DNA from 3 places in the Algoriphagus machipongonensis genome. Region 1 is predicted to be linked to each of the others. Evidence: riboswitches for the same ligand, from Rfam matches in the RefSeq annotation. Region 1 holds a riboswitch; each other region holds the start of a gene.
The links. A riboswitch is a leader RNA that binds a small molecule or an ion and turns the genes downstream of it on or off. The one in region 1 is predicted to bind S-adenosylmethionine.

Region 1 (3,281 bases):
AGCAATTGGTGACAAAGAGGTCTTCCTTCTATGTCGTGGTAGGAACATCTGGTGCCAAGCTCAATCAATTTGACCAATTGCTGAAAGATCGTGGCCTGTCGGGATTAAGGAATAAATACAATACAATCGGCCTGGGATATCAAACTCGATACAATGATTTTGTGATCGGAATGGAGCTATATCATAACCGAGGTAGCAAAAGCGTTTTTGACGGTTATAACATAGGGTATAGAACTTCAAGGGCATTAGTGAATATTGGCTATTCATTTATAGAAGAGTCAAAATTTCAATTGATACATTATATGTCTATTGGAGCTGGGTTTTTGAATTTTCAGATGCTCCCTGAAAACCAATCCGGTAACTTGGATGAGTTTTTAGCTGAACCCGCTCAAGGCTTTATTCTTCGAAAGAAAAACATTCAAAAAGGAAGTCAATATTACGGCAACTTTTTGACGGAGACAGGTTTCCAATTAAGTTATGATTTTGACCTTCCGGGAAGGAAAGAAGCCTTAGAAGTATTATTAAAATTAGGATACTCATTTAGTCCATTTGAAGGTAAATGGAATATGAAAGACCTTTCATTTGATAATGCCCAAAGTGGTGCATTTATCAGACTTGGAGCAGGCTTAACGCTGCCGGATCGAAATTTCTTTTATAAAGATGGATCTATTGGATTTTACTTAATAAATGGAATTCATTTTACATCACCTACCAAGTTGAATGAAAAGCTTGCAGATGCTGGATTTAATGAACTAGACGGAAAGCCACATAATATTGGCTTGAAGATTCTTGGAGAAACAGGTTCATTACTCTATGGGGCTGAAGTATTTAATTTAGCAATGCATGGTGAAGCCAACACTTTAAGGGAGCAATCCCTCAATAGTCTTCGTGTTTATGGTAACATAGGAATGAAATTTTTCCAGTTCAAGAATTTTGGAATAGGTGGGGTTGTAGGACTAGGTTTTGGAAATATACGCTATACCAATACACTTAAAGAAAAGCCTGATTTTCCGGAATTATTTGAGCAAAGGAATTTTGACAGTTACATAAAGAGCAGTGGTTTGATGACCAAACCAGAAGTTTTTATTGAATATGGTTTGCCTATTGGAAAACGCAATTTGTTTGATATTGTATTCAACACCTCGTTTGGATATGAACTTCCTTTGGGGAATTACAAATTAGGAGATTTAAGCATGAGCAGCTACATGGCAGCACCTTATCTCAGTATAGGTGTGGGAGTAAGGCCATAAGTTGAGAATCTCTAAAAATATGTCCAAAACCCTATCAAAATTGCTGTAATCGACTGTTTTATTAGGAAAATGATAGTACCTTTGGTCAGCTTATCGAGAAAGACTGAGGGAAGGGCCCGACGACGTCTTAGCAACCTGTAACCAAGGTGCTAATTCCCATCCCGAATATTCGGGAATAGATGAGCGGATAAGTCTTTGTACTTTTTTCCGTGTTTTGCTCGATTAGCCCTTGAATATTAATCAATTATGCAAAACAGAACTGAACTCCTACTACAGCAAATTCAAAAAAGAATCCTGATTCTCGATGGTGCCATGGGTACTATGATTCAGCGATATAAGTTGACGGAGGAAGATTTTAGAACTCCTGAGTTGAAAAATTATGCGAAGGATCTAAAAGGAAATAATGATTTGCTGTCATTGAGTAAGCCAGAAATTATTAAAGCCATTCATAGGGAATATTTGGACGCAGGATCCGATATTATTGAAACTAATACGTTCTCTGCTACCACTATCGCCCAAGCTGATTATGGTTTGGAGCACTTAGCCTATGCAATCAATTTTGAATCCGCAAAGCTGGCAAGAGAAGTGGCAGAGGAATACTCAGCAAATAATCCAGATAAACCCCGATTTGTTGCAGGTGCAATAGGCCCGACCAATCGAACTGCTTCACTCTCGCCAGATGTAAATGACCCCGGCTATAGAGCAGTTACGTTTGACCAATTGGCAGAAGCTTATTCGGAGCAAGTAAGAGGGTTATTAGATGGTGGTTCTGATATATTATTGGTAGAAACAATTTTTGACACCTTGAATGCAAAAGCAGCTCTTTATGCCATTCAGGATGTTTTTGAGGAAAGAAATTTGCCACTTGATCCAAGGGAAGGAGGAATTCCAATCATGGTTTCAGGAACTATAACAGATGCCTCAGGGCGTACATTGTCAGGGCAAACCACTGAAGCATTTTTGATTTCAATTTCTCACGTTCCTTTGCTTTCTGTAGGCCTTAATTGTGCTTTGGGAGCTAAAGAACTTAGGCCATACCTTAAAGTTCTTGCACAGAAATCACCTTTTTATGTCAGTGCTTATCCGAATGCAGGGCTTCCCAATGAATTTGGGGCATACGATCAGGGAGCAGATGAAATGGCAGGTCAGGTCCGGGACTTTTTAAAAGAAGGGATGCTGAATATCTTAGGAGGATGCTGCGGCACCACTCCTGAACATATAGCAGCTTTGGCAAACCTTTCAGAAGGTTTTGCCCCTCGTAAATTAAATCAATTAGAAGTAGAAGAAACGTTGGATTGAGGTGATAGATAACAAACATTACATGAAACTATCTGGGCTGGAGCCTTTGGTAGTAACACCGGAAATCAATTTTGTAAATATTGGTGAGCGAACCAATATTACCGGGTCGAAAAAATTCGCAAGGTTAATCCTCAATGGGCAATACGACGACGCCTTGGATGTGGCATTGGATCAAGTCCGTGGTGGAGCACAAGTATTGGATGTCTGCATGGACGAAGGTATGCTGGATGGAGAAGCAGCCATGGTCAAATTTTTGAATTTGCTGGCTTCAGAACCTGAAATAAGCAGAATTCCAATCATGATCGATAGCTCGAAATGGGCGATCATCCTTGCAGGACTTAAATGTATCCAAGGCAAGGGGATTGTAAATTCTATTTCCTTAAAAAATGGGAAAGAGGAGTTTGTCAATCAGGCAAAGACCATTAAAAAGTTTGGTGCTGCTGTAGTAGTAATGGCTTTTGATGAAGATGGTCAGGCGGATACCTATGATAGAAGAATAGAGATTTGTGAGCGTAGTTATAGGGTGTTGGTCGATGAGGTGAAGTTTAATCCTCAGGATATCATTTTTGACCCAAATATTTTCCCTGTTGCCACAGGTATGGATGAGCATAAGAAAAATGCTTTGGACTTCTTTTTGGCAACACAATGGATCAAAGAAAATCTGCCTGGAGCGAAAGTTAGTGGTGGTGTGAGTAATGTGAGTTTCTCGTTTAGAGGAAATAATCCTGTAAG
Region 2 (3,281 bases), 1.7 Mb from region 1:
TGACTATAGCCAAAGGAGATTTGGATTTGGATGGAGATCAAGACGTAGTTGTGGGTTCTTTTGAGTTCCAAGATTTGTATCAGAAAGTAAATCACCCTTGGAATCCCATAATAGTCCTAGAAAACACAAAGGAATAATATTCTTTAATTATTGATTATTTCGATTTTTAGTATCGAATAATTTAAATTTTAAGACTTCTATTTTTATATATGATATTATTTCAGTAAATTATTCTTTCACCTATAATCTTTTTTGCTATGGTTAAGAGTTTTCAGGGAGTAAGAATGGCTGAGCCAAAAAAGTCTCCCGCAGCACCAATTTTGGTCAAAGATCATATGAGCACTAAGCTGGTGACCTTTCTTCCGGACGATACAATCGACATGGTTTTGGAAGTTCTCACCAAACGAAAAATTTCAGGCGCTCCTGTAGTGGATGAGTCTGGTAGCTTGGTTGGGATTATCTCAGAGGTAGATTGCTTGAAAGAAATTATCAAAGGGAAATACACTAACACTCCAAAGTTTCCGGGAAAAGTTAAGGATCACATGAGTGTAGATGTCATTACCTTGGGTCCTGAACTTTCGATTTTCGATGCTGCTCAGAAATTTTTAGAATTAAAAATAAGGCGATTTCCTGTGATAAGGGATGGTAGTTTGATCGGTCAGATAAGTTTGAGTGATATTATACGAGCTTTCCCTAAGCTGAAAGACACTACTTGGTAAAGCACTTTAGCTACTAGGATTAAAAAGCCCCTATCATTTATATGATAGGGGCTTTCTTTTACTTCGATCTGTTTAGCGCTTTTTCTACATCCTCAATAATGTCGTCTATATGCTCCAGTCCAACGGATAGTCTTACCAGGCCATCCGTAATCCCAACTCTTGCTCTTTCTTCTTCTGAAAGCTTGCTATGTGTAGTGGAAGCGGGGTGAGTGACGATGCTTCGGCTATCTCCTAGGTTTGCAGTCACAGAAATCATTTGCAACTGATCTATAAAGCGCTTTGCTCTTTCTAGGCCACCCTTTAATGTTAAGGTAATTATTCCTCCCCCAAGCTTCATTTGTTTTTTGGCTAACTCATATTGAGGGTGAGATTTTAAAAAGGGATATTTAACTTGATCTATCTCTTGGTTTCCTTCAAAATAAGTAGCGGTTTTCAAGGCGTTTTCACAATGCCTATCCATTCTTACTCCCAATGTTTCCATGCTTTTGGATAAAATCCAGGCATTAAACGGAGAAATTGCAGGCCCGGTATGGCGAGTGAAAAACTGGACCTCTTTCATCAATTCCTCGGTTCCTAAAATCAAACCTCCTAATACTCTACCTTGTCCGTCGATATATTTTGTGGCGCTATGAGTAACGATGTGTGCCCCCCATTTGGCAGGTTGCTGGAGGTAGGGGGTTGCAAAGCAATTGTCTACTACTAAGATCAAATTATGCGCTTTTGCAAAATTTCCGGCCCATTCCAAGTCAATGATTTCCAATCCAGGGTTCGATGGAGTTTCTATGAAAAGCATTTTGGTATTGGGTTGTACTAATTTTTCCCAATTATGAATATCTGAAATATCTCCATAGGTTGAGGTGATTCCCCATTTAGGAAATACTCTGGTCAACAGTTGGTGAGTGGAACCAAATAGGGATCTGGCAGCAAGCACATGGTCGCCTTGTTGAAGTAAGGAAGCGATACTACCAAACATAGCTGCCATACCTGAGGCGGTGGCAATTCCTGCTTCGGTGCCTTCTGCAGCACAGATTTTATCGATTAAGTCAGTTGAATTAGGGTTTGCATACCTTGAATAGATATTGCCTTCAATTTCATCTGCAAACGTCGCTCTGGCCTCCTCTGCTGAATCAAAGGTAAAGCTAGAGGTAAGGTAAAGTGGAGAGGAGTGTTCCTTTTGATTTGACTTGGATGGGTTGATCCGAATGGAGTTGGTTTCAAAATGCTTACTCATAGCGATTGCCTGGATTATAATTTGATACAATTAGGCTCATACAGTTTGAGAAAGTCAAACCACAGCGGTCTATTCGAACTAAAAAGGGGTGTTTTTGTAAAGCCTGTTTATAGTTCCCGCAGTGGGTAGGACTTGGCACCTTTCCCGAAATCGTGGATGGTTGCCAGAGGGTCAGTGAGCCTAATCTCTCGCCTCTTCTTTATAAATCAGTTACCTGAAGTGCCACAAAGTAAGCTGGACTTTATCTTATTTCCAAATACAAGTTGTCAATTGTTAAATTGATTCATGGTATGTTGGATGCCAATAGTGCAAAAGGCCAAAGACATGTCTATTGCTTGGTCCATGATTTCTGGCAATTGATCGAATTCTTCTTGAGTAAACTTGCCCAATACGTAATCTACTTGTCGTCCTTTTGGGAAATCATCACCTATTCCCATTCTTAATCGAGGGTAATTTTGTCCGCCAGTAAGTGCTTCTATATTTTTCAATCCATTATGACCTGCTGCGCTACCTTTGGGCTTCATTCTTAGTTTCCCAAATGGCAATGCCACCTCGTCTACGATAATGAGGATATTCTCTTTTGGAATCTGAAGTTCTTTCATCCAGTAATTCACAGCTTTACCACTCAAGTTCATGTAAGTGGTAGGTTTGATAAGGTGAATAGATCTCCCCTTAAATTTGTATTCAGTTTTAAAAGCTAGGCGGTCACTTTTCCAAGTTAAATTCTCTTTTTCAGCTAGCCTATCGACTGTTAAAAAGCCAATGTTATGACGTGTCAATTCATATTCAGGTCCGATGTTTCCTAAACCGACAAGGAGGTACTTCATAAGAGTGGAGTTTATTTGGGTAAAAATAAAAAATCCTGCCCAGTAAATGGGACAGGATTTTGTAATGTTGATTTAGGTAGGATTATGCTTCCTCGCCTTCCTCTTCTACTTTTTTGCCTCTTAGTGCTCTTGGGATACCAATGGTTACCAAAGAAACATTTGGGCTAGTTAAGATTTCAAAACCTTCTGCCTTCAATTCAGAAACTTTGAAAGACTTACCTAAGTCTAGCTTAGAAATGTCAGCTTCAATGTAATCTGGAAGATCACCTGCTAAACCTTTAACTTTTAAAGATCTTGTTTTAAATTCAAGTTTACCACCTTTAGCAAGTCCTGGAGAACTTCCAGATACTTTAACAGGAATCTCAAATTTAATAGGCTTGTCATTAGTGAAAGCCATGAAGTCAGCGTGAAGAAGAACTTCACTTACTGGGTGGAATTGAGCTTCTTTCAAAACAGCCTTTACGATTGTTCCTTCGATGTTCAATTCTACTACGTGAACTTCAG
Region 3 (3,281 bases), 530 kb from region 1:
TTTTGAACAGCCACGGATAAGGAACCATAAAATTTTTGGTGTTGTACCTGGAGCCTTGTGGGCAGTAATTTCAGGTATTCTAATTAATTTATTTTATCAGAACTCATTTGCAGAATGGGCTTTAGATGGTGAACACCTAGTAACTATTCCTTCTGTCAGCAGTGTAGATGAATTAGGAACCTTGATTACATTTCCAGACTTTTCCATGATTGGTGACCCCTCATTCTGGGTTATTGCATTTACTTTGGCAGTCATTGGATCTATAGAAACTCTCTTGTGCATAGATGCTGCAGATAAAATGGATCCGCAGAAAAGGATCACCCCTCCTTCTCGGGAATTGGTGGCTCAGGGAATTGGTAATTCTTTCTCTGGACTTATTGGTGGGCTTCCTGTGACTGCAGTTATTGTGAGAAGTTCTGCAAATATTACCAGTGGTGCTAAAACCAAACTTTCAGCCATATTGCATGGAATACTTCTGATGGTATTGATACTGGCCATTCCAAATATTCTAAACAAAATCCCTTTAAGTTGCCTAGCAGCAGTCCTATTTGTGGTAGGATATAAACTTGCTAAACCATCCATATTTGTATCCATTTATGAAAAAGGTTGGGATCAGTTTATTCCTTTTATCGTCACTGTGATAGCGATTTTATTTACAGATCTGTTGATTGGAATCGGAATCGGAATGGCTTTTGGACTTTTCTTTGTAATCAAATCCAACTTCCATAAATCTGTTCGTATTACTGAAATGAATGGAAACTACCTTGTTCAGCTACAAAAAGACGTGAGTTTTCTAAATAAAGCGCCTTTAATGAATGCACTATCCAAAATACCTAATGGTAGCCAAGTGATCATCAATGGTGAGAAAGCAAGGTTTATTGACCATGATATTCAAGAAGTCTTGAATGACTTTATTGCCACCTCTTCCGATAAACAGATTAAAATTACCACAGAAGGATTTAACTATAAATTAACTGAAACTGTATGAAACCATACGATAAACTGCTTCTCCAAAATAAAGCTTGGTCCGAAGAAGTAAATGAATTAGACCCTTCATTTTTTAAAAAATTGTCACAGCAACAGAGCCCCAAGTTTCTTTGGATAGGCTGTGCGGATAGTCGAGTGCCTGCAAACCAAATAACAGGTACAGATCCTGGAGAGATATTTGTTCATCGAAACATAGCCAATATGGTGGTGCACACAGACCTAAATTTATTGAGTGTTCTTCAGTATGCTGTAGAAGTTTTAAAGGTTGAACATATCATTGTTTGTGGTCATTATGGATGTGGTGGAATTGCAGCAGCTTTAGGACATGATAATTTAGGTTTGATCAATAAGTGGCTCAGGAATATCAAAGAAGTCTATTATAAATACCAATCTGATATTGAAGCAATTGCTGACGAAAAGGGAAAAATAAATAAGCTGGTAGAATTTAATGTAATTGAACAATGTCAGGATTTAATTAAAACCTCTATCATTCAAAAAGCATGGAAGTCAAGAAAAGCTCCAACTATTTATGGTTGGGTTTATGGGTTAGATAATGGATTAGTTTCCGAGCTGGTACAAATTGAGCCAGACATTGAAAATGTAAACCCTATCTTTCGATATGATCAAGATCAGTTAGATCAAAGCTTCTAAAAAAAATAGCCCGAATTCATTATTTCATTTTGAAAATCCGATTTCGGGCTTTTTATTTGTGTCATCCTTCACTTTTTAAGTGCAAGGATTTATAAAGAAGAGGTGAGAGACAGGCTCTATGACCCTCTGGCAACCTGGAAAATCCAAGGTGCCAAATCCTGCCAGTTGAGATGGTCTTAACTGGGACTATAAATTCTTTGCAACATGAACACAGGATTTAAACCTCAACCTTTCCCGGCTAATATTCCAACAAGTGATAAATACTTGTTTCTTGCTCATTTCTTGAACAAGACAAAAATGCTATGCCTTCCTTATTTTAAATTATTCTTTCAAAAAGCGGGTATCCTCTACCCAATATCTTTTAACAATAAACTCTAAAACCATGTCAAATCTACACTTTGAAACTTTACAGTTACATGCAGGTCAAGAGCCTGATCCAGCGACCAATGCAAGAGCAGTTCCGATTTATCAAACAACTTCCTATGTATTTAATAGTGCTGAGCACGGAGCGAACTTATTTGGGCTGAAAGAATTCGGTAATATTTATACCCGAATTATGAACCCAACCACAGATGTCTTTGAAAAAAGGATTGCTGCCTTAGAAGGTGGTGTGGCTGCAGTAGCTACTGCGTCAGGGCAAGCAGCTCAATTTTTAGCTCTAAACAATATTCTGTCAGAAGGTGAGAATTTTGTATCTACATCCTTTTTATATGGCGGTACTTATAATCAGTTTAAAGTGGCATTTAAGCGAATAGGTATTGAAGCCAGATTTGCCAAAGGAAATGATGCTCCTGCATTTGAAGCATTGATTGATGACAAGACAAAGGCAATTTATTTGGAGACTATCGGTAATCCAGAGTTTAATATTCCTGATTTTGAGGCCATTGCTGCCTTAGCTAAAAAGCATGATATTCCTTTGGTGGTGGACAATACTTTTGGAGCTGGAGGATTCTTATTTCAGCCTATTGCCCATGGTGCTAATTTGGTAACCTCTTCAGCAACCAAATGGATTGGTGGCCATGGAACATCCATCGGAGGTATTATTGTGGATGCAGGTAATTTCAATTGGGGAAATGGGAAATTCCCTCAATTCTCAGAGCCATCTGAAGGATACCATGGATTGAATTTCTGGGAAGTTTTTGGAGAAAATAATCCTTTGGGAATGCCCAATGTAGCCTTTGCCATTAGAGCACGTGTGGAAGGATTAAGGGATTTTGGGCCTGCTATCTCCCCTTTCAATTCTTTCTTACTGCTACAAGGGATTGAAACTTTATCCTTGAGAGTACAAAAAACAGTAGACAATGCACTGGCTATTGCCAAATGGTTGGAAAGTCATTCTCAAGTCAAAAAAGTGAATTATCCAGGACTGACTTCCTCTCCATATCATGAACTGGCCAAGAAATACCTGAAAAATGGATTTGGTGGCGTTTTGAGTTTTGAAATAGATGGAGATAAAGAACAAGCCTCAGAATTTATCAATAGCCTAGAATTAGTATCTCATTTGGCCAATGTAGGTGATGCTAAAACGTTAATTATTCAGCCTTCTGCTACGACACACCAGCAACTTTCTGATGAGGAGCAAATAGCAGCAGGAGTTACCCCTACTCAGCTTCGTTTGTCTGTAGGTATCGAACATGTGGAAG

Region 2: linked by a shared signal. The riboswitch ahead of ALPR1_RS06530 (trans-sulfuration enzyme family protein) and the one ahead of ALPR1_RS13325 (homocysteine S-methyltransferase family protein) in region 1 are both predicted to bind S-adenosylmethionine.
Region 3: linked by a shared signal. The riboswitch ahead of ALPR1_RS11210 (O-acetylhomoserine aminocarboxypropyltransferase/cysteine synthase family protein) and the one ahead of ALPR1_RS13325 (homocysteine S-methyltransferase family protein) in region 1 are both predicted to bind S-adenosylmethionine.

Annotation. Positions count from the first base shown of each region.
Region 1 is NZ_CM001023.1:3,183,248-3,186,528, reverse strand. It holds gene ALPR1_RS13330 (hypothetical protein) at 1-1,250, shown strand, start outside; SAM riboswitch class I at 1,338-1,436, shown strand; gene ALPR1_RS13325 (homocysteine S-methyltransferase family protein) at 1,497-2,549, shown strand; gene metH (methionine synthase) at 2,572-3,281, shown strand, end outside.
Region 2 is NZ_CM001023.1:1,515,854-1,519,134, forward strand. It holds gene ALPR1_RS06520 (FG-GAP repeat domain-containing protein) at 1-137, shown strand, start outside; gene ALPR1_RS06525 (CBS domain-containing protein) at 258-719, shown strand; gene ALPR1_RS06530 (trans-sulfuration enzyme family protein) at 778-1,950, opposite strand; SAM riboswitch class I at 2,055-2,158, opposite strand; gene pth (aminoacyl-tRNA hydrolase) at 2,217-2,777, opposite strand; gene ALPR1_RS06540 (50S ribosomal protein L25/general stress protein Ctc) at 2,860-3,281, opposite strand, start outside.
Region 3 is NZ_CM001023.1:2,657,647-2,660,927, reverse strand. It holds gene ALPR1_RS11220 (SulP family inorganic anion transporter) at 1-988, shown strand, start outside; gene can (carbonate dehydratase) at 985-1,638, shown strand; SAM riboswitch class I at 1,725-1,833, shown strand; gene ALPR1_RS11210 (O-acetylhomoserine aminocarboxypropyltransferase/cysteine synthase family protein) at 2,021-3,281, shown strand, end outside.